DNA from 2 places in the Kitasatospora sp. NPDC015121 genome. Region 2 is predicted to be linked to the other one. Evidence: riboswitches for the same ligand, from Rfam matches in the RefSeq annotation. Region 2 holds a riboswitch; the other holds the start of a gene.

Region 1 (14,425 bases), on a different contig from region 2:
CAGCACCGCCGACGCGCAGCACGTCGTCACCGCCGAACTCGGCCCCGACAGCTCGGGCAGCGGCGTCTACGGTGTCGGCCAGCCGCTCACCGTCAAGCTCTCCGAGGCGGTCACCGACCCGGCGGCCCGGCAGCAGGTCGAACGCGGCCTGACCGTCACCTCGCAGCCCGCCGTCACCGGCGCCTGGTACTGGGTCGACGACGAGAACCTGCACTTCCGGCCGCAGGAGTACTGGCCCGCCAACACCACCGTCAAGCTCGCCTACGACCTGCCGGGCGTCCGGATCTCCGACGGCGTCTACGGCGGCGAGCAGCGCAGCCTGGCGCTGCGGACCGGCGACCGGATCGAGGCGGTGGTCGACGCGGGCAGCGACCAGCTGACGTACAAGCGCAACGGCGAGGTGGTGCGGACCATCCCGGTCACCACCGGCAAGCCCGGCTTCGACACCCGCAACGGCGTCAAGGTGGTGCTCGGCCAGGAGTCCGACGTCCGGATGAGCAGCGAGACGATCGGCATCGCGGCCGGCAGCAGCGAGGCCTACGACCTGGACGTGAAGTGGGCGACCCGGGTCACCTGGAGCGGCGAGTACGTGCACGCGGCGCCCTGGTCGGTGTGGGCGCAGGGCAGGGAGAACGTCAGCCACGGCTGCACCGGCATGAGCACCGACGAGGCGAAGTGGTTCTTCGACAACACCCGGGTCGGCGACATCGTCCAGGTGGTCAACAGCAAGGGCCACGAGATGGAGCCGTTCGGCAACGGCTTCGGCGACTGGAACGTCGGCTTCGACGAGTACGTGAAGCACAGCGCGCTGGGCAAGCCGGTCAGCACGGCGCTGGTGGAGGCGACGCCCAGCCCGTCGGTGAACACGGGCCCGGGCCCGAGCCCGAGCCGGTGACGCCCGCGCCGGTGGCGTCCGAGGACCCCGCACCCCCGACCGGGGGCGCGGGGTCCCGGCCGTCCGGCTACGCGGGGCGCCGGCGGCGGGTCAGCAGCGCGTACGTCGCGGCGGCGGTGAGCATGCCGGCCGGGAGGGACAGGTCGGTGCCGCCCGCGAGGCGGGCCAGGGCGCCGGTGAAGACCGGGGTGGCCAGGCAGAGCGTCGCGGCGGCGGTGCCGAGGACGAGGGCGGCCGCCCCGGCCGGGTTGACGCCCCGGCGGTACCAGTAGGGGGAGGCGGGGGTCTCGTCGGTCAGGCCGGGGCCGTGGTAGCGGTTGTGGCGCAGCAGGATGTCGGTGGCGTACACGGCCATCACCGGTCCGGTCAGGGCGACCATCAGCTCCAGCACGTTGTTGACGGTGCCGAGGAAGTCGGAGACCAGCAGCGCGTACAGGGTGAGCGCGACGCCCAGCGCGCCGTCCAGGGCGACGCTGCGGGAGCGGCGGACCCGCAGGCCGACGGCCTGCAGGGCGAGGCCGGAGGAGTACGCGGTCATGGCGTTGTTGGCGACCGCGCTGAGCACGACGGCGAGCAGGAACAGCGGGCGCAGCCAGCCGGGCAGCACGGCGGTGAGGGCGGACTGCGGGTCCGTCATGTCGAGGGTGGTGGCGGCGAGGGTGCCCAGCGCGGTGAACAGCACGCTGGGGACGAAGGCGCCGAGGGCGGTCCAGCCGGCCACCGCGCGCGGGGAGGCGGTGCGCGGCAGGTAGCGGGAGAAGTCGGCGCTGGTGGAGTAGGAGAGCGGGGCGGAGGCGATCAGCGCGGTGCCGCCGGCCAGCGCGGCCAGCAGCGCGGTGCCGTGCAGCGGCTCGGCGGGCCGGTAGTGCCAGTCGGTGTGGCCGCCGGTCAGCAGGTAGCCGGCGAGCAGCAGGAAGACCGCCGTCAGGACCAGGGTGAACGGCCCGTACAGGCGGACGATGGTGGCGTGGCCGTACACCGAGATGGCCAGGGTGGCGGCCGCGACCAGCACGATGACCAGGACCTTCAGCGGGGTGCCGGGGGTGAGGCCGGCCCGTTCGGCGAGGCCGAACGCGGCGAGCGAGGCGGCGGCCCAGTTGAGGGCGAGGTAGCAGACCGAGACCAGCCAGCCGGTGACGGCGACGTTCACCCGGTTGCCGCGGACGCCGAACATGGCCCGCATGATGACCTCGCTGGGGGCGCCCGCGGCCGGGCCGCTGACGGCGAGCAGGCCGACGCCGGCCCAGAACAGGTTGCCGGCCACGATGACGGCCAGCGACTGCCACAGGTCGAGGCCGATCAGCACCAGGGTGCCGCCGACCACCAGGTTGAGGTAGCTGACGTTGGGGGCGGCCCAGACGGCGAACAGGTCGCGGGGGCGGCCGTGGCGCTCGGCGTCGGGGATGTGGTCGATGCCGTGGGCCTCGATCCGGCCGGCCCGGTCGGGGGCCGCGGGCGGGTGCGTGGGGAGCTCCGTGTGGGGGTCTGGAATCGTGGATTCCATGGAGTCCTCCGAGGTTTCGAGTGCGGGTGCCGGTGCGGCCGGCGGTGCGGGAGCGGCAGGCGCGGCAGGCGGCTTGTCTATTGGTCGCACATCCAATAGCGTGCGGGGCATGTCGTCAAGCGTCCAGCCGAAACGGGTGCGCAAGAACCCCGAGGCCAGGCGGGCGGAGATCGTGGCCACCGCGGCCCGGATCGCCCTCGCCGAGGGCCTGGAGTGCATCACGATGCGGCGGGTCGCCGAGGAGCTGGCCGTCCGCCCCGGACTGATCAGCCACTACTTCCCGGTCGCCGAGGAACTGGTCGCCGAGGCCTTCGGCGCCGCCGCGTCCGGCGAGCTCGCCGAGCTGCTGCCCGACGCCGACGCCGCCCTCCCGGCGGTCCGGCGCCTGGCCCGCTTCCTCGGACGCACCGAGGGGCCGCGCTACGACGAGCTGAGCCGGCTGTGGCTGAACGCCCGCCACCTCAGCCGGTTCCGGCCCGCCCTGCGGGAGCGGGTCGGCCGGCAGGAGGAGCGCTGGCGGGACGGGCTGACGGCACTGCTGGAGGCCGGCGTCGCGTCCGGGGAGTTCCGCACCCCCGACCCGCACGTCACCGCGATCCAGCTCCTGGTCGTCCTGGACGGCCTGGGGGCGCACGCCAACACCGACCGCACCGGCCGACCCGGGGCGGTCACCGGGATGGCGCACGCCCTCGCCGAACGCGAACTCGGCCTCCCGGCCGGGGCGCTCGGCACCCCGCACCCACCGCACCACCGCTGAGGAGCCCCCCGTGCACCCCGACCTCGTCCTGACCAACGCCCGGCTGCTCGACCCCGGCAGCGGGGCCTTCCTGCCGCACGACGCGCTCGCGCTGAGCGGCGGCCGGATCACCGGGCTCGGGCCGGACGCCGGACGGGGGAGCGGCGCCGAGGTGCTCGACCTGGACGGCGCGGTGGTCGTCCCCGGCCTGGTGGACGGCCACCTGCACCCCGTCTCGGGCGCCGAGCGCACCGCCGGGACGGACCTCTCCGGCTGCACCGACCTGCCCGGCCTGCGGGCCGAACTGGCGGCGGCCCGGCGCGGGTTGAAGGACGGGCAGTGGCTGCGCGGCTGGGGCCTGGACCCCAACGCGTTCGGCGACCAGCCGGTCACCGCGGCCGCCCTCGGCCCGGTGCTGGACGGGATCCCCGCCGCGATCGACCTGTTCGACGCGCACTCCATGCTGGTCAGCCACCGGGCCCTGGAGCTCGCCGGGATCGACGGCCCGCGCCGCTTCGAGCAGGGCTCGGCCGAGGTGGTCTGCGACGCCGCCGGCCGCCCCACCGGCCTGCTGCTGGAGGACGCCGCCTGCGAACTCGTCGAGGCGGTCGCCCCCCGGCCGGGCTTCGAGGAACTCTGCCGGGCCGTCGCCGGGGTGCTGCGGCGGATGGCCGCGGCGGGCCTCACCGGCGGCCACGCGATGGACGCCAACGGCGACAGCCTGGCCGTGTACGCCGCCCTGGAGGAGCGCGGACAGCTCCCGCTGCGGCTGCGGATCGCCCCCTGGGTGCAGCCCGGCGCGGGCCCGGCCGAGCTGGCCGAACTGGTCCGGCGGCAGGGCGAGGGCGGGCGGCGCTGGCGGGTCGCCGGGGCCAAGCTGTTCATGGACGGCACCGTCGACAACGGCACCGCCTGGCTGGAGCACCCCGACCGGCACGGCGAGTCCACCGGCGCGTTCTGGCCCGACCCCGCCGCGTACACCCGGGTGATCGCCGAACTGCACCGGGCCGGGGTGCCCACCGCCACCCACGCGATCGGCGACGCCGCCGTCCGGCACGTGCTGGACGCGGTCGCCGCGGCCGTCGCCGCGCACGGCCCGGGCGCCCGGCACCGGGTCGAGCACGTCGAGACGGTCCCCGACGACACCGTCGCCCGGTTCGCCGCGCTGGGCGTCACCGCCTCGATGCAGCCCACCCACTGCACCGACTACACCCGGGCCGACCACACCGACAACTGGTCCCGCCGGCTCGGCGAGGAGCGCGCCAACCGGGCCTTCCGCTGCCGCGACCTGGTCGAGGCCGGCGCCCGGGTGGTGCTCGGTTCGGACTGGCCGATCGCCCCGTTCGAACCGCTCGGCGTGATGGCCGGGGCCCGGCACCGCCGCCCCAGCCGCGACCTCGCCCAGCCCCCGCACCTGCCCGGCCAGGCCCTCACTCCGTTGCAGGCGCTGGCCGGCTACACCCTCGCCCCGGCCTGGGCGGCGGGCGAGGAGGCCACCGCAGGCCGGCTCGCGGTCGGCCGGCGGGCCGACCTGACGGTGCTGGCCGGGGACCCGCTGACCACTCCCGACACCGAACTGGCCCGGCTGCCCGTGCTGCTGACGGTGCTCGACGGCGAGGTCACCCACCGGGCGGTCTGACCCCCGGCCCGCGACGACCGGCCCGCGACGACCGGCCCCCGCCCGGCGGGGGCCGGTCGTCGCGCCGTCTCAGCCGGGGTACGCGGTCCGGAGCGCGGTGGCGACGGCGGCCAGCGCCTCGTCGTGGGACAGGCCCAGCCGGACGGCCCGCTCCGCGTACTCGGCGGCCGCGCCGGCGGCGAGGCGGTGCGCGGTGTCGCCGGTCGGGGCCACGGTCGTCCCGGCCCGGCCGCGGGTCTCCACCACCCCGTCGGCCTCCAGCTCGCGGTAGGCCCGGGCCACCGTGTTCGCGGCCAGGCCCAGCCGCTCGGCCAGGGCGCGGACGGTGGGGAGCTTCAGGCCGACCGGGAGTTCACCCGTACGGGCCAGGGCCGCGATCTGCGAGCGGACCTGCTCGTAGGGCGGGGTGGGGGACTGGTGATCGATCGCCACGTGCACTCGGCCAACATAACAGGGCGTCAGCACCCGGCCCCGCCGGGAAAGCCAGAACCCCCCACCGGCCGGAGCCGGTGGGGGGTTCTGACGTGGCGTGACAGCTACACGGGATCAGTGGTGGCCGTGGCCGCTGGTGATCTCGTGGTACTCCTCGGTGGTCGGCTTGGCGATCTGGTTGCCCTCGCCGTAGAAGCCCTCGGAGAGCTTCACCCGGGTCTTGGCGACCACGCCGGCCTTGCGGGCCACGCCGTTCTCGTCCGTCTCGGCGGGCAGCTCCAGCGGCTGGGGCTGCTCGTGGGCGGTGAGGGTGTGCAGGTCCTTCTGCGCCAGCGGGGTGTGGACCTCGATGAACTCGCCGTGCGGCAGGCGCTTGATGATGCCGGACTCGCGCCCGTGCAGCACCTTGTCCTTGTCGCGGCGCTGGAGGCCGAGGCACCAGCGCTTGGTGACGATGAAGGTGAGGACCGGCACCACGAAGAAGCCGACGCGGACCGCGTAGGTGATCGTGTTGATCGACAGGTGCAGGTGGGTGGCGAACAGGTCGTTGCCACCACCGACCAGCAGGATCAGGTACAGCGAGATCCAGGCCGCGCCGAACGCGGTGCGGACCGGGGCGTTGCGCGGGCGGTCCAGGATGTGGTGCTCGCGCTTGTCGCCGGTGACCCAGGACTCGATGAACGGCCAGACCGCGATCGCGACCAGGACCAGCGGGAAGACCGCCAGCGGGACCATCACGCCGAGGTTCAGCGTGTGACCGCCCCAGACCGAGATCTCCCAGCCCGGCATGATGCGGATCAGGCCCTCGGAGAAGCCCATGTACCAGTCGGGCTGGGCGTCGGTGGACACCTGGTCCGGACGGTACGGGCCGACCGACCAGATCGGGTTGATCGTCGCGATCGCGGAGATCGCGGCGATGATGCCGAAGACCAGGAAGAAGAAGCCACCGGCCTTGGCCATGTAGACCGGCATCAGCGGCATGCCGACGACGTTCTTCTCGGTCTTGCCCGGGCCCGCCCACTGGGTGTGCTTGTGATAGAAGACCAGGATCAGGTGCGCGACCAGCAGGCCCAGCATGATGCCCGGGATGAGCAGCACGTGGATGGTGAAGAAGCGCGGGATGATGTCGTGCCCGGGGAACTCGCCGCCGAACAGGAACATCTGGATGTAGGTGCCGACGATCGGCACCGCCAGGATCGCGCCCTCCATGAAGCGGATGCCGGTGCCCGACAGCAGGTCGTCCGGCAGCGAGTAGCCGAAGAAGCCGTCGAACATGCCCAGCACCAGCAGCAGGAAGCCGAAGACCCAGTTGATCTCACGGGGCTTGCGGAACGCGCCGGTGAAGAACACGCGCATCATGTGCACGAGCATCGCGGCGACGAAGACCAGCGCGGCCCAGTGGTGGATCTGGCGGATCAGCAGGCCGCCGCGGATCTCGAAGCTGATGTTCAGCGTCGAGGCGTAGGCCTCCGACATCCGGATGCCGTTCAGCGGCAGGTACGAACCGTGGTAGACGGTCTCGCCCATGCTCGGGGTGAAGAACAGCGTCAGGTACACACCCGTGAGGATGATGATGATGAAGCTGTAGAGGCAGATCTCGCCGAGCATGAAGGACCAGTGGTCCGGGAAGATCTTGCGCAGGTTGGCCTTGGCCAACGAGTAGATCCCCAGCCGGCCGTCGACCCAGTCGGCCGCCGCCTCGGCCTTGTTGGCCGGCTTCGCACGGGTGCTGGCCGGCTTGGGGGCACTGTTGGTGCCGCTTGCGGAACTCATCGCGGACGCTCCCAGTAGCTCGGGCCGACGGGCTCGTCGAAGTCGCCGGTGGCGACCAGGAAGCCCTGCTCATCGGTGGTGATCTTCAGCTGCGGCAGCGGGTGGCCGGCCGGGCCGAAGATGACGCGAGCGCCGTCCGCCAGGTCGAAGGTCGACTGGTGGCAGGGGCAGAGCGCGTGGTGGGTCTGCTGCTCGTACAGCGAGATCGGGCAGCCGACGTGGGTGCAGATCTTCGAGTAGGCGAGGATGCCCTCGAAGCCCTTGTCCCGGGACGCGGCGTCCTTGATGTTCTCCGGCGCGATCCGGACCAGCATCAGGGCGTCCTTGGCGATCTGCTGCTGGAAGTCCTCGTCGGACTCCTCCAGGCCCTCGGGCTTCGCGAAGGTGAGCGAGCCCTGGACGATGTCCTCGGCCTTCATCGGCTGGTCGGTGTTCATGTTGACCAGGCGGATCGGCTTGGTCGGCTCGGCCTCGACCCAGCCGGTGTGCAGGAGCTTCTTCTCCGGCAGCGGACCGAGGTCGCGCAGCAGCACCACGCCGGACAGCGGCACCAGGGCCAGCGAGCCGAACAGGGTGTTGCGGATCAGCTTGCGACGGCCGAAGCCGGACTCCGCGGCGCCGGTCCTGAACTGCTCGATGACGTCGTTGCGGACCTCGTCGTCGGCCTCGATCGCGTGGCGCTCGGCCGGCAGCTCGTGGTCCGACATCAGGGTGCGGGCCCAGTGGACCGCGCCCGCGCCGATGCAGAACAGCGCCACGCCGAGGGTCATGCCCAGGGCGAAGTTGAGGGCGCTGACGTGGCCCAGCGGGAAGATGTAGACGATCTTGTCGGCATCGATCGCCGCGTAGGACGCGATGAAACCGACGGTCGCCAGCATCGACACCACGAACATCAGCGACACCTGGCGCTCGGCCCGCTTGGCGGCCCGCTCGTCGATGTCGGTCCGACGCGGTTCGTGGGCCGGCAGGCCCGGGTCGGCGAACGGGTCGCCGTGGGCGGCGACGGCCGTGCCGTAGGAGGCGCCGTGCGCCTCCGGCAGGTTCTCTGACATGTCGTGGCTCATGACTTCTTGGCCTTGGTGGTGTGGGCGGCGACCCAGATCGCGACCAGGATCAGCGTGCCGAGACCGAAGATCCAGCCGAACAGGCCCTCGGTCACCGGACCGAGGCTGCCCAGGGTGAGACCACCGGGGTTGGGCTCCTCGTTCGTGCTGCGGACGAACGCGACGATCTCGCGCTTCTGCTCCTCCGGCATGGTGGTGTCGGGGAAGGACGGCATGTTCTGCGGGCCGGTCTGCATGGCCTCGTAGATGTGCTTCGAGTCCACGCCCTCCAGCGACGGGGCGTACTTGCCGTTGGTCAGCGCGCCGCCCTTGCCGTTGAAGTTGTGGCACTGGGCGCAGTTCGTGCGGAACAGCTCGCCGCCCTTGGCCACCTGCTCGGCGTTGGTCACCGGGTCGCTGGAGGGCTCGTACTGCTTGCTGTCCGGAGTGACCGGGCCGGGGCCGAGCGAGGCCACGAAGGCGGCCAGCTGGTCGGTCTCGGCCTGGGTGTAGATGACCTTCTTGCGCGGGACCTGGGCGCCCGGCTGCTGGGCCGGCATGCGACCGGTGCCGACCTGGAAGTCGACCGCGGCCGAGCCGACGCCGACCAGCGACGGGCCGTCGGAGGTGCCCTGGCCGTTCAGGCCGTGGCAGGAGGAGCAGCCCACGGCGAAGAGCTTCTTGCCCTCGTCGATGGCGAGCGACTGCGCCGAGCTGTCGGCCTGCGCCTTCCCGGCAGGCGCGAAAGCGGCGTACAGCCCCCCGGTGGCCGCCAGGGCGAGAAGTAGAACGACGACCGCCGCCAGTGGGTGGCGCCGTCGTGCGGAGAGCTTTTTCACGGAATAACCCCGGTGTCAGGATCTGGTCGGCAGCAGCCTGCCCCCGACTCCCACGCGTCCAGGTGACGCCGGGTCAGGGGCGGGGCGGCTGTTACTTGATCAGGTAGATGGTCGCGAACAGGCCGATCCACACGACGTCGACGAAGTGCCAGTAGTACGACACCACGATCGCCGCGGTGGCCTGCTCGTGGGTGAAGCGCCGCGCCGCGTAGGTCCGTCCGAGGACCAGCAGGAAGGCGATCAGACCACCCGTCACGTGGAGTCCGTGGAAGCCGGTGGTCAGGTAGAACACCGTGCCGTACGGGTCGGAGGACAGCGAGAGGCCGTCCTTCTTGACCAGCTCGGTGTACTCGTAGATCTGGCCGCCGATGAAGATGGCGCCCATCACGAAGGTGATCGTGAACCACGAGCGCAGCTTCTTCACGTCACCGCGCTCGGCGGCGAAGACGCCGAGCTGGCAGGTGAGCGAGGAGAGCACCAGGATCGTGGTGTTGACCGAGGAGAACGGCACGTTGAGGGCGTGGGCCTTCTCGTGCCAGAACTCGGTGCCCTTGACCGAGCGGAGGGTGAAGTACATCGCGAACAGGGCCGCGAAGAACATCAGCTCCGAGCTCAGCCAGACAATGGTTCCGACGCTGACCAGGTTCGGCCTGTTGACCGCTCCGTGCGCGTGTCCGGTTTCTGTTGCTGTTGCTGTCGCCACGACGGACATTATGTCGGTCCCTTATTCCGTCTTCACGCCGGGGGGTCTCCCTCGGAGTGTCCGGTGCGTGAGGTATGCCCGCCTCGCGCACCGTCCGTTTTCTGACGGTTGTTCGGAGCGGGTGACCCCGATGGGCCGGTGGGGTGAGTCCAGGGCGCGGCGGCTTGAGCGAGATCGCGTCGGGGCCTCCGCAGGACGGGTGCGCGGGAGTAGCATCCGTCCAAGGACGTGGCCCGGGTCACACTGGGCCGTTCGGTCGGGGCCGCCCGGCATGGGCACACATATAAGAGGACGAGCACCAGGAAGCAGGGGCCATGGCGCAGCACTCCGACGAGACGCTCACCGTTCTCGTCTACAGCGACGACCGCAACACCCGTGAGCAGGTGACCCTGGCCCTCGGCCGGCGCCCCGCCGCGGACGTCCCCGCCGTCGAGTACCTGGAGTGCGCCACCGCGCCCGCGGTGCTGCGCGCCCTGGAGAAGGGCGGCGTCGACCTCTGCGTGCTGGACGGCGAGGCCGCCCCCGTCGGCGGGCTCGGCCTGACCCGGCAGCTCAAGGACGAGATCTACGGCTGCCCGCCGGTCCTGGTCGTGATCGGCCGCCCGCAGGACTCCTGGCTCGCCGCCTGGAGCCGGGCCGACGCCGCGATCTCGCACCCCGTCGACCCGGTCGCGCTGGCCGACGCCGCGACCGCGCTGCTGCGGGCCCGGCTGGCCCGGCGCGCCCCCGCCGGGCGCTGAGCCCGGGCCGCCGTCTCACCGGCGCGTCTCACCTGGAGAGAAGGGGACGGCAACTCCGGGCGGCCGTCCCCGCTCGCTCGATAGGCTGACGCCCGAACCCCTCCCGGGACGAGACGAGAGCTGGAGTCAGCCATGGTGAACGCACACCCTGCGAACGGCGGTAGCGACCCCGCGCAGGTGGTCCGCACCTGGCCCGACCTGTTGAGCTCGCTGCTGGCGGGGAACGACCTCGGCCAGGCCGACACCGCCTGGGCGATGGACCGGATCATGAGCGGCGAGGCCAGCCCCGTGCAGGTGGCCGGCTTCCTGGTGGCGATGCGCGGCAAGGGCGAGACGGTCGAGGAGATCGCCGGCCTGGTCGAGACGATGTACGCGCACGCCCTGCCGCTGGAGATCCCCGGCCCGGCCGTCGACATCGTCGGCACCGGCGGCGACCGCGCCAAGACCGTCAACATCTCCACCATGTCCGCGGTGGTCGCGGCCGCGGCCGGCGCGAAGGTCGTCAAGCACGGCAACCGGGCCTCCTCCTCCGCCTCCGGCTCCTCGGACGTGCTCGGACGGCTCGGCATCAACCTGGAACTCTCCGCCGAGCGGGTCGCCGAGGTCGCCGAGGAGGTCGGCCTGACCTTCTGCTTCGCCGCCAAGTTCCACCCGTCGATGCGGCACACCGCCCAGGCGCGCGCCGAGCTGGCCGTCCCCACGGTCTTCAACATCCTCGGCCCGCTCACCAACCCGGCGAAGGTCACCTCGCACGCCATCGGCTGCTTCGACACCCGGCTGGCCGGGCTGATCGCCGGCGTGCTGGCCCGGCGCGGCGCGCAGGGCCTGGTCTTCCGGGGCGACGACGGCCTCGACGAGCTGACGATCACCACCACGTCGCACGTCTGGGTGATCCGCGGCGGCGAGGTGACGGAGGTCGCCTTCGACCCGCGCGAGGTCGGCATCGAGCTGGTCGGCATCGAGGCGCTGCGGGGCGCCGACCCCGAGTACAACGCGGACGTCGCGCGCCGGGTGCTGAACGGCGAGCCGGGGCCGGTGCGGGACGCCGTCCTGCTCAACGGCGCGGCCGCGCTGGTCGCGCTGGAGCTGGGCGACGCGCCGCTCACCGAGCAGATCGCGGCGGCGATGGTGCGGGCGGCGGCGGCGATCGACTCGGGGGCGGCGGGGGAGCTGCTGAAGCGCTGGGCCGGAGCCACCCAGGCGACGGTCTGAGGGCGGGTCGCACCTTCGGGGGCCCGGGGAACGGCGGGCTCGTGGCTGCTGGAGGTCCAGGGGCCGGCGGCGTTCCGTCGTTTCGGGTTCCTGTCTTCAACGGCACGCAGCAGCACGGACGTGCCGGTGGGCTCCGGCCCCCAGCAGCACGGGCCGCCGTTCCCCGGGCCCCTGGCGGGGGTCTCGGGATGTGGACGGGTGTTGAGACCGGGGTGGTCTCGTGTAGTGTTTTCGCCAGGTCATGAGTGACAGCGCGAAGCCCCAGCTCGCTGTCCGGCAACCCTCCGTCCGTGGCGGGGTGCCCTGGGTGAGGACCGGGCTGCGCGGCGACAAGTCCGCGTGGCAAGCGCGGACTTCCGGCGGGTGCACTTCCGGGGTCCTGACCCCTGGAGGAGTGCACCCATGTCTGTTTCCACCGAGATCTGCGAGCCGCTGGCGGTGCTGGGCGCGGACGTCGAGGTTCCGCTGGCCTCCGGCGAGAAGGTCGGGTACGCGGCGCTGGACTACGCGGCGAGCGCCCCGGCGCTGAAGCGGGTGTGGGACGACGTGGCGGCGTACGCGCCGTACTACGGGTCGGTGCACCGCGGGGCCGGCTACCTCTCGCAGCTGTCGACCGACCTGTTCGAGCAGAGCCGGCGGACCGTCGCCGACTTCCTCGACCTGCGGGAGGGCGACCAGGTGGTGTTCACCCGGGCGACCACCGACTCGCTGAACCTGCTGGCGGGGGCCGTTCCGGCCGGGACCGAGGTGTTCGCGTTCGAGACCGAGCACCATGCCTCGCTGCTGCCGTGGCGGCGCGAGGGCCTGACGGTCCGCTACCTGCGGGCGCCGCGTTCGCACGCCGAGGCGGTGGCCGCGCTGGAGGAGGCGCTGCTGGGCGCGTCCGAGGGCCCGAAGCTGTTCTGCGTCACCGGGGCGTCGAACGTCACCGGCGAGCTGTGGCCGGTCAAGGAGCTGACCGAGGTCGCGCACCGGTACGGCGCCCGGGTGGTGCTGGACGCGGCCCAGCTGGCGCCCCACCACCGGGTCTCGGTGCGGGAGTCGGGCGTCGACTGGGTGGCGTTCTCCGGCCACAAGCTCTACGCGCCGTTCGGCGCCGGCGTGCTGGCGGGCCGCTCCGACTGGCTGGACGCGGCCGAGCCGTACCTGGCCGGCGGCGGGGCGAGCCGGACGGTGGCCCGGGAGCTGGACGGTTCGGTCGCGGTCGAGTGGCACACCGGCCCGGCGCGGCACGAGGCCGGTTCGCCGAACGTGATCGGCGCGTACGCGATCGCCTCGGCCTGCCGGGCGCTGGACGAGGCGGGCTTCGAGGCGCTGGAGGCCCGGGAGCGGGCGCTGGTGGCGAAGCTGACCGAGGGCCTGGCCGGGATCCCCGAGGTGCGGGTGCTCAACCTGTTCGGCGAGGGCTCGGACCGGGTCGGCGTGGTGTCGTTCGTGGTGCGCGGCTGGAACAGCTCGCACTTCTCGGCCGCGCTGTCCGCCGAGTACGGCATCGGCGTCCGGGACGGCCTGTTCTGCGCGCACCCGCTGGTGCGGACCCTGCTGGGCGGGGAGGAGGCCGCTCCCAGCGAGTGCGGGGCGCCGGAGCCGTCGCTGCCCGGCGAGCGCAGCCTGAACGCGATCCGGGTCAGCTTCGGCGCCGGGACCCCCGTCGAGCACCTGGACCGGTTCCTGACCGCCGTCCGGGAGCTGGTCAGCGACGGTGCGAAGTGGGCCTACCGCAGCGAGGGCGGCCGCTGCGTCGCCGACACCCGGCAGCGCTGAGCTCAGCCGTCGAGGCCGAGCGAGAACGCGGCCTCCAGGTCGTGCTGGGAGTAGGTGCGGAAGGCGATGTGGGTCTCGGTGTTGGTGACGCCCGGGACCTTGTTGAGGCGGCCGGGGATGACCTCGGCCAGGTCCTCGTGGCCCCGCACCCGGACCATCGCGACCAGGTCGTAGGTGCCCGTGACGGAGTAGACCTCGCTGACGCCCTCGATGGCGGCGATCGCCTCGGCGATCTCGGGGATCCGGTCGACGTCGGTGTTGATGAGGACGATCGCGGTGATCACTGGGCAACTCCCGTTCGAGAAGGTCCGCCCAGGGTATCGCCCGCCGGACGGCCGGCCCAGGCGAGCAGCCAGCCCGCCACGAAGCCGATCACGTGCACCAGGTAGGCCACCCCGTCCCCGCCGGAGGTGACCGACCAGAACTGCAGGGCGAACCACAGGCCGAGCACCAGCCAGGCCGGGAAGCGCAGCGGGAGGAACAGCAGCAGCGGCACCAGGGTGGTCACCCGGGCCCGCGGGTGCAGCCGGAGGAACGCGCCCAGCACGCCGGAGATCGCGCCGGACGCGCCGACCAGCGCCCGCACCGCGTCGGGGGTGCCGGCCTCGGCCAGCGCGTAGCCGTAGGTGGCCAGGCAGCCGACCGCCAGGTAGCCGGCCAGGTAGCGGAACCGGCCGAGCCGGGCCTCCACGGCCGGGCCGAAGACGAACAGGAACAGCAGGTTGCCGATCAGGTGCAGCCAGCCCGCGTGGACGAACAGCGCCGTCAGCACCGAGAGTTCGGGGATCTTGCCGGGAGTGGCCGGAAGCACGCAGCCGGGTGCCGCCGGGGGGAGCACCGACAGCTGGGCGGCCGTCAGGGGGCGGCCGCCCAGCAACTCGGCTGGGACGGCGCCCCAGCGGTGCTCGTAGCGCTGCTCCGCGCAGGCCCGGGCGTCGCCGCTGCCGTGCACCGGGTTCGGGCCGGCCGGGCCGAGCAGCATGACCAGCGCGGCCAGCGCGACCAGCAGGTACGTGGCGACCGGGGTGCGGACGGCCCGCTCGGCCGCCGGCGAGCCGGCCCGGGCGGGGGCGGAGAGCACCATGCCGGTCAGCATTCCTCGGGGGCGCGGCCGCGACACCGGGCGCTGCTCCGGCCGGGTGAGC
Region 2 (14,425 bases):
GGCGACCACCAGCGGCGTGTACCGCTGCCCGGCGGGGCGTTCGACCAGCAGCGCGTCGACCCGGAGTTCCCTGACCTCGCCGCCGTTGCCCTGCATCCGCAGCACGGCCCGTCCGTCGTGCAGGTAGGCGGGGTCGGTGACGACGGCCTTCCCGGCGAGCAGCGCGCGGTCGGCGTCCTGGTCGCGCAGCGCGAGCAGGTTGTGCAGCACGGTGGGGTCGCCGACCACGGCGGGGACGGCGACGTTCTCGCCGTAGCGCTGCCCGCCCTCGGCGTACACGACGCCCAGGCAGCCCTCGCAGAACACGTACTCGGCCTGGTAGAGGTCGGCGCGCTCGCCGAGGTCGGGCAGGTCCTGCGGCAGGGCGGCGCGCAGTTGCGGCATGGTGTCGCCGTCGCCGTGCAGGGTGAGGCGGACGGCGCCGACGGGCTGTTCCAGCCGGTAGGCCGCGCGGTCCTGGACCTCGGCGCCGGTGGAGTGCACGCCGACCGCGACGGCGCCGGCCACCGCGGCGAGGACGGCGGCGACGGCGGGCGCGGTGCGCGAGCGGTGCCGGGCGGCGTCGCGCAGGGCGAGCCGGGGGCCGACCGGGAGGCGGTGGGCGAGCCGGCCGAGCAGGGCGAGCAGCAGCGGGGTGAACAGCAGCAGGCCGAGTTCGGCGAGCACGGCGCCGCCGAGCACGGCGAGGGTGCGCACGCTCAGCCCGGCGAGCACGGGCGGTCCGGCGACCGGTCCGGCGACCGCCCCGTACAGGGCGAGCGCGGCGCCGCCGAGGACGGCGGCGAGGCCGAGCAGCGGGGTGCGGCGGGAGGTGCGGCGGGCCGGGTCGCGGTCGGTGAGTCCGGCCAGCACCTCGCGGCGGCCGGCCTGGAGGGCGGGCAGCAGGGCGGCGAGCAGGGCGGTGGCGACACCGACGGCGGCGATCGCGAGCAGTTCGGCGGGGCGCAGCGCGAGGCCGGTGAACCGGCTGCCGCCCCACTCCTCGATCCACGGGCGCAGGGCGGCGACCAGGCCGACGCCGAGCAGGGATCCGGCGGCGGCGCCGACCGCGCCGAGCACCAGGCCGCCGCCGAGCACCACGGCCCGGACGTGTCCGGGGCGGCCGCCGGCCGCGCCGAGCAGGGCGAGTTGGCGGCGGGCCCGGCGGGCGCCGACGGCGAACGCGGGGCCGGCCAGCAGGGCGACTTCGAGCAGGGCCATCGCGGCGGTGGTGGCGGCGGTCATCACGCGGCGTTCGCGCTCGTCCGCGGCGCCGACGGCCTCCTGCCGGGCGAGTGCCTCGGCGGGCGGGTCGACGGCGACCTGACGGCTGGCCAGGGTGTAGCCGTGGGCGTTGAGTTCGCGCACCCGGTCCCAGCCGAGCGTCGCCCCGGCGGGCAGGGTGACCAGCCAGGCGGCCTTGCGGGCGGCGGCCTGTTCGGCGGACGGGGTCTGCGGGGCGAGTCCGGCGGCGGCCTGGGCCTCGTCGAGTTGCCGGTACAGCTCGCCGGGGCGGGCGACGAGTTCGACGGCGTCCAGGTCGCCGGGGTGCTCGACGGCGCCGGTCAGGGTGAACGGGGTGGACTCCAGGCCGCGGACGGTGACGGTGTCGCCGATCCGCAGACCGGTGGCGTCCAGCAGGCCGCGGGTGGCGGCGGCCTCGTGCGGGGCGGCGGGGGCCCGGCCGGCCACCAGGTCGATCCGGCCCTGCCAGAGCCGTCCGGTCAGGTCGGCCTCGAAGGTGTCGGTGGCGGCCAGGCCGTCCCGGCTGCGCACGGCCGCGACGGGGCCGGTGCGGGCCGGGGTGAGGACGCTGCCGGGCGGCAGCAGCTCGCCGAGCAGCGCGGCGGGTTCGGTGCCGGCGGCGCGGAGCTGTTCGCGGCTGGGCGCGGCGTCGGGGCGCTGCGGGAAGGTGCGGACGCCGTCGGCGGGGAAGACCGCCTGTTCGATCGTCCGGCCCGGGTCGTAGGCGCCGACCAGGCCGTCGGCGCGGCCCATCAGGCGGTCGGCGCGCTGTTCGGCGGTGGGTTGGCCGCTGCGGTGCACCACGTCGACGCCGGTCGCGCCGAGCACCGGCAGCGCGATCATCGCGGCGACCAGGGCGCTGCGGCCCTTGGCCCGCCAGGCGTCGCGGCGCGCGATCCGCAGCACCGCCCGCAGGGCGCTCACCGGCGGACCGCCGCTTCGGCGGTGCGGCCGTCCTCGGCGATCAGGCCGTCGCGGAGCCGGACGACCCGGTCCGCCCAGGCGGCGTGGCCGGCGTCGTGGGTGACCATCATGACGGCCGCTCCGGCGTCGCAGCGGGCCCGCAGCACCTGCAGCACGGCCTCGCCGGTCACCGAGTCGAGCGCGCCGGTCGGTTCGTCCGCGAGCACCAGTCGGCGCTCGCCGGACAGCGCCCGGCCGATCGCGACGCGCTGCTGCTGGCCGCCGGACATGTCCTCGGGGAAGCGGTCGGCGAGTTCGGGGATGCCGAGTTCGGCGAGCACGGCGAGCGCCTCGGCGCGGGCGGTGCGGGCCCCGATGCCCTCCAACTCCCGTGGCAGCGCGATGTTCTCGGCGGCGGTCAGGGACGGCAGCAGGTTGTAGGACTGGAACACGTAGCCGACCGAGCGGCGGCGGACGTCCGCCAGACCGGCCCGGCTCAGGCCCTCCAGCGGGGCGCCCTCGACCAGCACCCGGCCGGTGGAGGGACGGTCCAGGCCGCCGGCCAGCGCGAGCAGGGTGGACTTGCCGGAGCCGGACGGCCCCATCACGGCCAGGAACTCCCCGGCCCGCAGCTCCAGGTCGACCCGGCGCAGCGCGTGCACCTCGGCCGCGCCCCGGCCGTGCGTGCGGCCGACCCCCTCCAGGCGCAGGACGGCCTGCGCGTTCGATCCGGTCATGGCTCCCCCTCGGAACAGCGGAACGTGTTGCATACCGAGTATGTATAGCCGCCGGACGCGAACTACTCAAGTGTGCGTCATAAGTCGGTGAACTACATATAGGCTAGGGCATGGCGGACCGCCGCACCGACGGGAGCAGAATGAACGCCATGACCGCATCGCTGTCCGCTCGCTGGCACGACCTGCTCACCCGCTGCGGCGCCACCGCCGACCCCGAGCCCTACGCCCGCGACCTGCTCGCCCGCTGGGCCGAGCCGCAGCGCCGGTACCACACCACCACCCACCTGGAAGCCGTCCTCGACCGGGTCGACGAACTCGCCGCCCACGCCGACGACCCCGACGCCGTCCGGCTCGCCGCCTGGTTCCACGACGCCGTCTACCGGCCCGACCGCTCCGAGAACGAGGAGCGCAGCGCCGCCCTCGCCTGCCGCGCCCTGCGCGAGGCCGGCCTGCCAGAACCGCTCGTCCACGAGGTCGACCGTCTGGTCCGGCTCACCGTCACCCACCACCCCGCCCCCGGCGACCGCAACGGCGAGGTGCTCTGCGACGCCGACCTGGCGGTCCTCGGCGCCCGGCCCGAGGCGTACGCCGCGTACGCCGCCGCAGTCCGCGACGAGTACTCCTTCGTCCCCCCGGACGCCTTCCGCGCGGGGCGCGCCGAGGTCCTGCGCCAACTCCTCGCGCTGCCCGCGCTCTACCGCACCCCCGAGGCGCACGCGCGCTACGACGCCCGGGCCCGCGCCAACATGCACGCCGAACTGGCCGAACTGGAGGGCTGAGCGGGAGGGCCAGCCGCACGCCTCCCGCACCCGCCGGCCCGGCCGCCGTCAGCCCGTCAGCCGGTCAGCCGGTCCGGCGGTCCGGCGGTCCGGCGGTCAGCCGAACCGGCGGGGGTCACGCCAGCTCCCCGACCCGCGCCACCACCACGCCGCGCTTCCCGCACACCCAGTGCGGGTCCGCCCCCAGCTCCGGCTCCACCCCCAGCGCGTGCGGGTCGTCCTCCTCCTCGGCGCACGCGGTGCACAGCGGCCACCGCCCGTACGACTCCAGCAGCGCGTCCTGCACGTCCTGCGCGATCAACCCCAGCACGAACTCGCACCCCGCCGGCCACTGCTCCAGCCACCACCGCCGGTGCGTGACGGCGTCCTCCACCAACGACACGATCGCCGCCTCGGCGACGTCGCGGGCGGTCAGGTCGGCGAGGATCAGCGCCCGCGCGTTGTGCAGGGCGGCTTCGATGTCGGAACTGGCCATCCGCCCATTGTCCCGCACTCCGCTACGGCAGCGGGAGGCCCGTCGTCTCCGGCCCGAGGTCGAACGGCGCCGGCAGCGCGACGGCGTCCGTCACGGGCGGGTCCGGGACGTCCGGCTCCTCCGGCGCCCCGGTCCGCGTCCCGAGCGTCCCACGAGGGGTGGGGCCGGCGAGAACGCCGTGAGGGCGGCCTCCCGAAGGAGGCCGCCCTCACGAGCGAACGCGTGGAACGCCGGATCCCGGAGGATCAGAAGTCCATGTCACCGCCCGGCATGCCGCCACCGGCGGCCGCGGCGGCCTTCTCCGGCTTGTCGGCGATGACGGCCTCGGTGGTGAGGAACAGCGCCGCGATGGAGGCGGCGTTCTGCAGGGCGGAGCGGGTGACCTTGGCCGGGTCGATGATGCCGGAGGCGACCAGGTCGACGTACTCGTTGGTCGCGGCGTTCAGGCCGTGGCCGGCGGGCAGGTTGCGGACCTTCTCGACCACGACGCCGCCCTCGAGGCCGGCGTTGGTCGCGATCTGCTTGATCGGGGCCTCCAGGGCCACGCGGACGATGTTGGCACCGGTGGCCTCGTCGCCCTCCAGCTCCAGCTTCTCGAACGCGACACCGGCCTGCAGCAGGGCGACGCCACCACCGGCGACGATGCCCTCCTCGACGGCGGCCTTGGCGTTGCGCACCGCGTCCTCGATGCGGTGCTTGCGCTCCTTGAGCTCGACCTCGGTGGCCGCGCCGGCCTTGATGACGGCCACGCCGCCGGCCAGCTTGGCGAGGCGCTCCTGGAGCTTCTCGCGGTCGTAGTCCGAGTCGGAGTTCTCGATCTCGGCGCGGATCTGGTTGACCCGGCCGGCGACCTGGTCGCTGTCGCCGCCGCCGTCGACGATGGTGGTCTCGTCCTTGGTGATGACGACCTTGCGGGCGGTGCCGAGCAGGTCCAGGCCCGCGTTCTCGAGCTTGAGGCCGACCTCCTCGGAGATCACGGTGCCGCCGGTCAGGATGGCGATGTCGCCGAGCATGGCCTTGCGGCGGTCGCCGAAGCCCGGGGCCTTGACGGCGACGGACTTGAAGGTGCCGCGGATCTTGTTCACGACCAGGGTCGAGAGGGCCTCGCCCTCGACGTCCTCGGCGATGATGACGAGCGGCTTGCCGCTCTGCATGACCTTCTCCAGCAGCGGGAGGAGGTCCTTGACCGAGGAGATCTTGGAGTTGGCGATGAGGATGTACGGGTCCTCGAAGCTCGCCTCCATGCGCTCCAGGTCGGTGGCGAAGTAGGCGGAGATGTAGCCCTTGTCGAAGCGCATGCCCTCGGTGAGCTCGAGCTCCAGGCCGAAGGTGTTGCTCTCCTCGACGGTGATGACGCCTTCCTTGCCGACCTTGTCCATGGCCTCGGCGATGAGCTCGCCGATCTGGGTGTCGGCGGCCGAGATGGAGGCGGTGGAGGCGATCTGCTCCTTGGTCTCCACGTCCTTGGCCTGGGCCAGCAGCTGGTCGGAGACGGCGGCGACGGCCTTCTCGATGCCGCGCTTGAGGGCCATCGGGTTGGCGCCGGCGGCGACGTTGCGCAGACCCTCGCGGACGAGCGCCTGGGCGAGCACGGTGGCGGTGGTGGTGCCGTCACCCGCGACGTCGTCGGTCTTCTTGGCGACCTCCTTGACCAGCTCGGCGCCGATCTTCTCGTACGGGTCCTCGAGCTCGATCTCCTTGGCGATGGAGACACCGTCGTTGGTGATCGTGGGGGCGCCCCACTTCTTCTCCAGGACGACGTTGCGACCCTTGGGGCCGAGCGTGACCTTCACGGCGTCGGCAAGCTGGTTCATGCCACGCTCAAGGCCGCGGCGGGCTTCCTCGTCAAAGGCGATGATCTTGGCCATCAGAAGTGGTCCTCCGGGACACGGTCGACTGCTCGGACCAAGGGGTGCCCGCGACGGACGGCCCAGGAGAGCGGGGGTCCCTTCCCCTACCGCTTCCGGGGCCTCACCGGCCCGGTCCGTTTGTCACTCTCACACTGTGAGTGCTAACGCCAATGATTAGCACTCTCGGGTGTCGAGTGCAAGCCCATCGGGCCCCGCACCGCCCCGCGCGCGGGCGGGTCCGCGACGCCCCGGGGAAGCCGACGGGCCCGCCCCGGACGCCGTTGGCGTCGGGACGGGCCCGCGGTTCGGTGCGTGCGGTCTACCGGGCCCTCAGGCGCCGGCGGCCCGGACCATGTCGGCCTGCGGACCCTTCTGACCCTGCGAGATCTCGAACTCGACCCGCTGGCCCTCTTCCAGGGTGCGGTAGCCGTCCATCTGGATCGCGCTGTAGTGGACGAACACGTCCGCTCCACCGTCGACCGCGATGAAGCCGTAGCCCTTCTCGGCGTTGAACCACTTGACGGTGCCCTGAGCCATTGCGAACTCCCCTTGTGCTGTGCTGGCCCTTCAGAGATCCGCGGGACGCGGACCCGGAGGTCTGGAAGGCCGGCCTGGGGACTCCCCCCCGTACGGCGCAGCCTCTGTCGCGGCTGAATGTATCCGGATATGCGCCCTCTGCAACAGGCCCAATTTCCGGGGAAAGTCCGTGCCGGGCCAGGGATATGACGGGGCGAAAGGAGCATCCGCCGACAATTGCCACGGGACATAACGGACGCGTCGCCGCAAAACGCCGGAACAATTCTGACGGCGGCCCGACAGAACGGGCGGCGGTCCGTCCGGCACGCGTCTCGGCGCACGGACGAAGGCGGGGCGGACGGGGATCCTGCACGGGCGGGGCGCGGTGCGGAAAACGAGGATTCAACCGGGCCGGGGAGGGGAACGGCCTCGTCCGGCACTCTACTCCTTCCGCTCCGGAGGAATTCCGGCGGCCCACCCGGTGGAAAACCGCAGGTAAACGGGCCGTCGGCCGGGGCGCGCGAATGACCCCCGGTACGCGCGAGGCCGCCGTCCGGGTCGGAAATTGAATTCCGAACCAAACGGCGGCCGCGGGAATGCGGGCCGGTCAGCAGCCGCCGGCCACCGCCGGAATGATCGACACCGAGGCGCCGTCCTTGATCTCGGTCTCCAGGCCCTCGGCGAAGCGCACGTCGTCGTCGTTCACGTACACGTTGACGAAGCGGCGCAGCTTGCCGGTGTCGTCCAGCAGGCGGGCGGCGATGCCGGCGTGGTTCGCCTCCAGGTCCGCGATCACGGCGGACAGGGTGGCGCCCTCGGCGGTCACCTCGGCGGCGCCGCCGGTGTAGGTGCGCAGGATGGTCGGGATGCGGACGTTGGCGCTCATGGGCTGCTCCTCGGGCGTGGCGTGGGGCGTGGGGCGTGGGGGTGTCAGGCGGTGGCGAGACCGGCGGCGCGGAAGGACTCCAGCGTCGGGCGGATCACGGCGGTCATGCCGGCGTCGGCGACCGCGTCGAGGGTCTTCAGGCCGTCGCCGGTGTTGATCGCGACGGTCTCCTTGGACGGGTCCAGCTGGCCCGTCTCGACCAGCTTCTTCAGCACGCCGACGGTGACGCCGCCCGCGGTCTCGGCGAAGACGCCCTCGGTGCGGGCGAGCAGCTTGATCGCCTCCACCACCTCGGCGTCGGTGACGTCCTCGACCGCGCCGCCGGTGCGGCGGGCGATGTCCAGCACGTACGGGCCGTCGGCCGGGTTGCCGATCGCCAGCGACTTGGCGATGGTGTCCGGCTTGACCGGCTTGATCACGTCGCGGCCGGCCTTGAAGGCGGCGGAGACCGGGGAGCAGCCCTCGGCCTGGGCGCCGAAGATCTTGTACGGCTTGTCCTCGACCAGGCCGAGCTTGATCAGCTCCTGCAGGCCCTTGTCGATCTTGGTGAGCTGGGAGCCGGAGGCGATCGGGATGACGATCTGGTCGGGCAGCCGCCAGCCGAGCTGCTCGCAGATCTCGAACGCCAGGGTCTTCGAACCCTCGCCGTAGTACGGGCGCAGGTTGACGTTCACGAAGCCCCAGCCCTCGCCGGCCGGGTCGCCGATCAGCTCGGAGCAGAAGCGGTTCACGTCGTCGTAGTTGCCGTCGATGCCGACCAGCTCGCCGCCGTAGACGCCGGCCATCACGACCTTGCCCTGCTCCAGGTCGTGCGGGATGAACACGCAGGACTTGAAGCCGGCCCGGGCGGCCGCGGCGCCCACCGCGCCGGCCAGGTTGCCGGTGGAGGAGCAGGAGAGCGTGGTGAAGTCGAAGGCGCGGGCGGCCTCGATCGCGCAGGCCACCACCCGGTCCTTGAAGGAGTGGGTCGGGTTGCCCGAGTCGTCCTTGACGTACAGCTGGCCGGTGAAGCCCAGCTCGCGGCCCAGGTTGTCGGCCTTGACCAGCGGGGTCCAGCCCGGGTTCAGGTTCGGCTTGCCGGCCACGTCGGCGGGGACGGGCAGCAGCGGGGCGTAGCGCCAGATCGACGCCGGGCCGGCCTCGATCCGCTTGCGCAGCTCCTCGGCGTCGTAGCCCGTGTAGTCGTAGGCGATCTCCAGCGGGCCGAAGCACTCCAGACAGGCGAAGCTCGGACCGAGCGGGAAGCGGGTGCCGCACTCGCGACAGGACAGCGCGGTGGCGGGACCGAGGTCGACGGCGGTGGGTGCGGCGGTGTCAACAGCCATGGTGGCGAGGCCCTTTCTCCTCATCTTCCCCGGAGCGCGGTCGCGTCCGGGACGGAATTGGCACCTGTCCCGCCGGGCCTGCTGGCCGTGCGGGAGGGTTGCCGGGACTTCAACGGGCCGTTCCCTCAGTCCCTCTGGATGAGCTCTGTGAAGTTGTGGTCGTACGCTGCGAGCGACCCCCGCGTGCGAAGGCACGATCGCAATACGAAGACTGTATCCGAAGGCCGGAGCGGACCCACCCCGCGTCCGACACCCGAGACGGACCGAGACAGGGAGCGAGACTTGCCGGAGCAGCCAGAGCCCGGGGTACTGCCGGAGGTCGCCGACTGGCTGCGCCGCCGCTCGTGGACGGCCGCCGACCGCCCGCTCGACCTGCTGCTCGCCGCCAAGCGCGCGGCCGGCCCGGCGGGCACGGTCAGCGTGGTGCTGCCCGCGCTGGACGAGGAGTCCACCGTCGGCGCGATCGTCACCGCGATCCGCACCGAGCTGGTCGAACGCGTCCCGCTGGTGGACGAACTGCTGGTGGTCGACTCCGGCTCGCGGGACGGCACCGCCGCCGCCGCGACCGCCGCCGGCGCCCGGGTGGTGCACCGCGACGCGATCCTGCCCCGGCTGCCCGCCGAACCCGGCAAGGGCGAGGTGCTGTGGCGCTCGCTGCTCGCCACCAGCGGCGCGATCGTCTGCTTCGTCGACGCCGACCTGCGCGAGTTCGACCCGGCCTTCGTCTCCGGCATCATCGGCCCGCTGCTCACCGACCCCGCCCTGCAGCTGGTCAAGGCCATGTACGACCGCCCCTTCGAGGACGGGGGCGCCGTCGTCCCGGCCGGCGGCGGCCGGGTCACCGAACTCGTCGCCCGCCCGCTGCTCAGCCTGCACTGGCCGCAGCTGGCCGGCTTCGTCCAGCCGCTCGGCGGCGAGTACGCGGCCCGCCGCGGCCTGCTGGAACGGCTGCCCTTCCCGACCGGCTACGGCGTCGAGCTCGGCCTGCTGGTCGACGCCCTCGAACTGGCCGGCCTGGACGCGCTGGCCCAGGTCGACGTCGGCGTCCGGCACCACCGCCACCAGGACGGCCAGGCCCTCGGCCGGATGGCCGCCACCATCTACCGCACCGCCCTGGAACGCCTGGACCGCGCCCACCGGCTCAAGGCCGACCCCGACCTGGTCCGGCCCCTGCTCACCCAGTACACCCGCACCGCCGACGGTTTCACCCCCCGCACCCACCCCGTCCCGGCCACCGAGCGCCCCCCGATGACCACCGTCCCGGAGTACCGCGACCGCTGACCCCCGCCGGGCGACCCCCACTGTTCACCCGTCCCCGGCCGCGCCGAGTGGTTTGGTCAGGTGATCGCACGGCAAGGTTGGCTGTATGGCCGATCACGCGTCCGAACGCTCCCAGCAGTCCGGAGCCGCCCCGATCCTGGTGGCCTCCAACCGCGGCCCGGTGTCCTTCCGCACGGAGGACGACGGTTCGCTGACCCTCCGCAGAGGCGGCGGCGGCCTGGTATCCGGGCTGTCCGCGATCGACGACCCGAACGCGGTGTGGGTCTGCGCCGCGCTCTCCGACGCCGACCGCACCGCCGCCCGGCAGGCCCCCGACGGCCGGCTCGACCTGGCCGGTCACGACGTCGGCGGACAGGCCGTCCGGATGCTGGACATCGATCCGGAGACCTTCGCCCGCGCCTACAACGGCGTCGCCAACTCGACCCTCTGGTTCGTCCACCACCTGCTCTACCAGACACCCGTGCAGCCCGCCTTCGACGCCGACTTCCGCGCCGAGTGGGCCGCCTACCTCGCCTACAACACCGCCTTCGCCGAGGCGCTGGCCGCCGAGGCCGCCCCCGGCGCGGCCGTGCTGGTGCAGGACTACCACCTGTCGCTGGCCCCCGCGCTGCTCCGCGGGCTCCGCCCGGACCTGCGGATCGGCCACTTCTCGCACACCCCGTGGGCGCCGCCCGACTACTACCGGCTGCTGCCCGACGACGTCGCCGCCGCCGTCCTGGAGGGCATCCTCGGCGCCGACCGGGCCGCCTTCCTGACCCGCCGCTGGGCGCTCGCCTTCGCCGACTGCTGCGCGGCCGTCCTCGGTGCCGACGTCGACCGCGAGGCGCTGACCGTCACCCACGCCGGCCGCACCACCCGGCTCGGCGTGCACGGCCTCGGCGCGGACGCCGACTTCCTGCGCGAGCGCGCCCACCGGCCCGACGTCGACGAACGCCTCGCCGCCCTGCGCGCGGCCGTCGGCGACCGGCGCACCGTCGTCCGGGTCGACCGCACCGAGCTCAGCAAGAACATCGTCCGCGGCCTGCTCGCCTACCGGCACCTGCTGCGCACCCGCCCCGAGTGGCTCGGCAACGTCGTCCACGTCGCCTTCGCCTACCCCTCGCGCACCGACCTCGCCGAGTACCGCGACTACACCGCCGAAGTGCGGCGGATCGCCGAGGAGATCAACGCCGAGTTCGGCACCGACGACTGGCAGCCGCTGATCCTGCACGTCGACGACGACTTCCCGCGCTCCCTCGCCGCGTACCGGCTCGCCGACGTCGCCCTGGTCAACCCGATCCGCGACGGCATGAACCTGGTCGCCAAGGAGGTCCCGGTGGTCTCCGACCGGGGCTGCGCGCTCGTGCTGTCCCGCGAGGCCGGCGCCCACGCGGAGCTCGGCGAGGACGCGATCACCGTCAACCCGTACGACGTCATCGCCACCGCCGACGCGCTCGCCGAGGCCCTCGCCATGCCGTCCGCCGAACGCGCCGACCGCTCCAAGCGGCTCGCCGCCGCGGCCACCGCCCTGCCGCCCCAGCAGTGGTTCCTGGACCAGCTCGACGCGCTCTGAGAACGCGCCACCGGGGGCGCGGGGAGGTATCCCCGCGCCCCCGGTGGCGCGTCCGTCCGGCCCTCGGGCGGTCCGCTCAGCCCGTGAGCAGTTCGGCCAGCCCGTTCAGCACGTCCACGACCCCGGCCGGACCCGCCACCACCAGGTCCGCCCGCTCGGCGAGCGCGGCGACCGGCGGTTCGCCGGTGACCGGCCCGCTGCAGACCAGCACGCCGGGTCGGCCGTCCGCCCGGCGGGCGTCGACCTCCGCGTAGGCGGCCAGGTCGCCGAGGTCGTCGCCGGCGAAGAGCACCGGCCCGGCGTCCCGTTCCGCCAGGAAGCCGCGGAGGGCGACGCCCTTGTCGACGCCGGGCGGCCGCAGTTCGAGGACCATCCGGCCGGGTTCGACGACCAGCCCGTGCCGCCGCGCCAGCTCGTCGAGCGGGCCGCGCAGGTGCTCCAGCAGCGCGTCCGGTTCGGGGGCGCGCCGGGTGTGGACGGCCAGGGCGCGTTCCTTGTCCTCGGTGAAGGTGCCCTCGGGCACGCCCAGCTCGCGCAGCAGCGCGGGCAGTTCGGCGCGGACGGCGGCGACCCCGGGCGGCGGCGGGGCGGCGGTGACGGCGTTGCTCGCCGCGTCCCAGCGCTCGGCGCCGTAGTGGCCCAGGACGGTGAGGTGCTCCAGGCCGGGGGCGCCGGCGAAGCCGCCGTACGCGGCGGCGGTCGCGGCGGGCCGACCGGTGACCACCACGACCGCGCCGACCAGCGGGGCGAGCGCACCGAGGGCCGGGACGACCCCCGGGTGGGCGCGGGCCCGCTCGGGGTCGGCGACGATCGGGGCGAGCGTGCCGTCGAAGTCGAGTCCCACGACGGCCGACTTCGGGTCGGCGAGCAGGCCCGCCAGTCCGGTCCGCCCCGCCTGGGTCGTGATCTGTTCGGCGATTCCCATGGCGTCGACGCTACCGGCCGCCGGGCGGTGGTGGGCGGTGATCGGCGCGACACTCCTCAGCGGGCGTCGCGCCGCTGCTGGCGCACCCGGCGCAGCCGGTTGACCAGGACCGGGGCGTGGGCGAGCGCCTCGGCCCGGTCCAGCAGGGCGTTGAGCACCTGGTAGTAGCGGGTGGCGGAGATGCCGAGCTCCTGCCGGATCGCCTGCTCCTTGGCGCCGGCGGTCCGCCAGCCGCGGGCCTCCAGCTCCAGCACCGCCCGGTCGCGTTCGGTCAGTTCGGCCATGCCCCCAGGCTATGCCCCTCCGCCGTCAGCCCTGGCGGCTCTTGGACGCCTCCGCCGCCGCGGCGGTCTGCAGCTCGCCGAGCACCTGGTCGCCGCCGGCCTTCACGGCTCCGCCCATCTTCTGCTTGATCAGGCTGCTGACCTTGTCCCAGGAGGGTTCGCCGTACGGGTAGAAGTCGGCGGTGGGCAGGTTCTGCAGGAACTGCGCGAGGTCCTGGTGCGCGGGGTTGGCGGACATGTCGTCGAGGGTGTCCTGGGTGACCGGCAGCATGTTGTACTGCTCGTCGAAGGCCAGGGTGTTCTTCTTGGTGAGCGTGAAGTTGAGGAACTTCTTGATCTCCGCCCGGTGCCCGTTCGCCTTGAAGGCCATCAGCCAGTCGGCCACGCCGAAGGTGACCTCCTTGACGTCCTTGGCCCGGCGCGGGATGGGCGCGGTCCCGTACTGGACGCCGGCCGCGGCCGCCGACTTGAGCAGCGCGGGGTGGCCGTTGAGCATCGCGACCTGGCCCTTGGCGAAGGCGTTGAAGGCGTCCTTGCGGTTGACCTTGCCGGGGTCGTCGTAGGTCAGGCCCTTGTCGACCAGGTTGGTGCGCAGCCACTTGAAGGTGTCGCGGTTGGCCTGGCTGTCGATGGTGTAGTTGCCGACGCTGTCGGAGATCTCGCCGCCGCCGCTCATCGCCCAGATCATCGACTCGGCCTGGGCCTCCTCGGGGCCGAGCGGCAGCGCGTACGGGGTGACGCCGGGGACCTTGGCCTTGATCAGGTCGGCGTCCTTGCGCAGCTCCTCCCAGGTGGTGGGCGGGGCGGTGATGCCGGCCTTGTCGAAGACGGTCTTGTTGTAGACGAACACCCGGCTGGAGGAGATGAACGGGATGCCGTACTGGCTGCCGAGCACCTGCCCGGCGCGGTTGAAGGAGTTCAGCAGGTTGGCCTGGGTCTCCATCGAGAGCACGTCGCCGACGGGGTAGAGGCGGTCGGCGGCGACCTGGTCGGCGAAGCCGCCGGTCTGCACGATGTCGGGGGTCTTGCCCTTGGCGATCAGCTCGGCGATCCGCTTGTCGATGTCGTCCCAGCTGACCACCTCCACGTGCACCTTGATGCCGGAGTTGGCGGCCTCGAAGTCCCTGGCGACCTTGTTCCAGTAGACGCCGCTGCTGCTGGCCTCGTCGGTGCCGTAGTCGGCGGCGACCAGGTTGAGCGTCACCCCGCCCCCGCCGGAGAGGACGCCGCAGCCGGACGCCAGCAGGCATCCGACGAGGGAGAGAGGGATCAGCGCTGATCGCTTCAAGGGGGACCGCCTTCGGGAGGGTGACAGCGGCGACCCTGGCAGTTACCCACAGCAGTGGTCCAGACCTCTAGGGACGGAAGTTATCGAAGTGTCAGATCCTGTTGCGCCACGCGCAACGTGGACTGCACAACCGTCCGGTAATCGGACAACTTCGTCCCCGATCCGCCCCTCCCGTCCCCTGCGCCCCGTCCCGCACGCACGCCCGCGTCCGCACCCGCCCCGCACCCGCTCACGCGGTCAGCACGGTCACCCCGGCGTCGGCGAAGGCGGCGGCCAGCCCGTCCGGCACCCGGTCGTCGGTGACCAGGGTGTCGACCGCCTCCAGGCCGCAGATCCGGGCGAAGGCCCGGTGGCCCAGTTTGGACGAGTCGGCGGCCACCACCACCCGCCGGGCCCGCTC

What was found. Region 2 has a riboswitch for S-adenosylmethionine ahead of thrC (threonine synthase). Riboswitches for the same ligand answer to the same signal wherever they lie in the genome.
Region 1: it holds a riboswitch for S-adenosylmethionine, as region 2 does, so the genes downstream of both, ACZ3J7_RS02160 (aminotransferase class V-fold PLP-dependent enzyme) here and thrC (threonine synthase) in region 2, are expected to answer to the same signal.

The regions. Positions count from the first base shown of each region.
Region 1 covers NZ_JBVHEH010000002.1:30,000-44,424, forward strand. The annotation lists gene ACZ3J7_RS02105 (L,D-transpeptidase) at 1-895, shown strand, start outside; gene ACZ3J7_RS02110 (purine-cytosine permease family protein) at 963-2,399, opposite strand; gene ACZ3J7_RS02115 (TetR/AcrR family transcriptional regulator) at 2,509-3,156, shown strand; gene ACZ3J7_RS02120 (amidohydrolase) at 3,167-4,774, shown strand; gene ACZ3J7_RS02125 (GntR family transcriptional regulator) at 4,844-5,212, opposite strand; gene qcrB (cytochrome bc1 complex cytochrome b subunit) at 5,321-6,979, opposite strand; gene qcrA (cytochrome bc1 complex Rieske iron-sulfur subunit) at 6,976-8,031, opposite strand; gene qcrC (cytochrome bc1 complex diheme cytochrome c subunit) at 8,040-8,861, opposite strand; gene ctaE (aa3-type cytochrome oxidase subunit III) at 8,953-9,573, opposite strand; gene ACZ3J7_RS02150 (response regulator) at 9,879-10,304, shown strand; gene trpD (anthranilate phosphoribosyltransferase) at 10,437-11,516, shown strand; SAM riboswitch class IV at 11,754-11,871, shown strand; gene ACZ3J7_RS02160 (aminotransferase class V-fold PLP-dependent enzyme) at 11,919-13,280, shown strand; gene ACZ3J7_RS02165 (Lrp/AsnC ligand binding domain-containing protein) at 13,283-13,564, opposite strand; gene ACZ3J7_RS02170 (rhomboid family intramembrane serine protease) at 13,561-14,364, opposite strand.
Region 2 covers NZ_JBVHEH010000017.1:102,012-116,436, forward strand. The annotation lists gene ACZ3J7_RS25625 (FtsX-like permease family protein) at 1-2,148, opposite strand, end outside; gene ACZ3J7_RS25630 (ABC transporter ATP-binding protein) at 2,145-2,864, opposite strand; gene ACZ3J7_RS25635 (HD domain-containing protein) at 3,014-3,643, shown strand; gene ACZ3J7_RS25640 (hypothetical protein) at 3,759-4,118, opposite strand; gene groL (chaperonin GroEL) at 4,364-5,986, opposite strand; gene ACZ3J7_RS25650 (cold-shock protein) at 6,299-6,505, opposite strand; gene ACZ3J7_RS25655 (MoaD/ThiS family protein) at 7,092-7,370, opposite strand; gene thrC (threonine synthase) at 7,415-8,695, opposite strand; SAM riboswitch class I at 8,713-8,840, opposite strand; gene ACZ3J7_RS25665 (glucosyl-3-phosphoglycerate synthase) at 8,978-9,976, shown strand; gene ACZ3J7_RS25670 (alpha,alpha-trehalose-phosphate synthase (UDP-forming)) at 10,062-11,528, shown strand; gene otsB (trehalose-phosphatase) at 11,605-12,453, opposite strand; gene ACZ3J7_RS25680 (DUF3263 domain-containing protein) at 12,510-12,737, opposite strand; gene ACZ3J7_RS25685 (extracellular solute-binding protein) at 12,763-14,025, opposite strand; gene ACZ3J7_RS25690 (DeoR/GlpR family DNA-binding transcription regulator) at 14,255-14,425, opposite strand, start outside.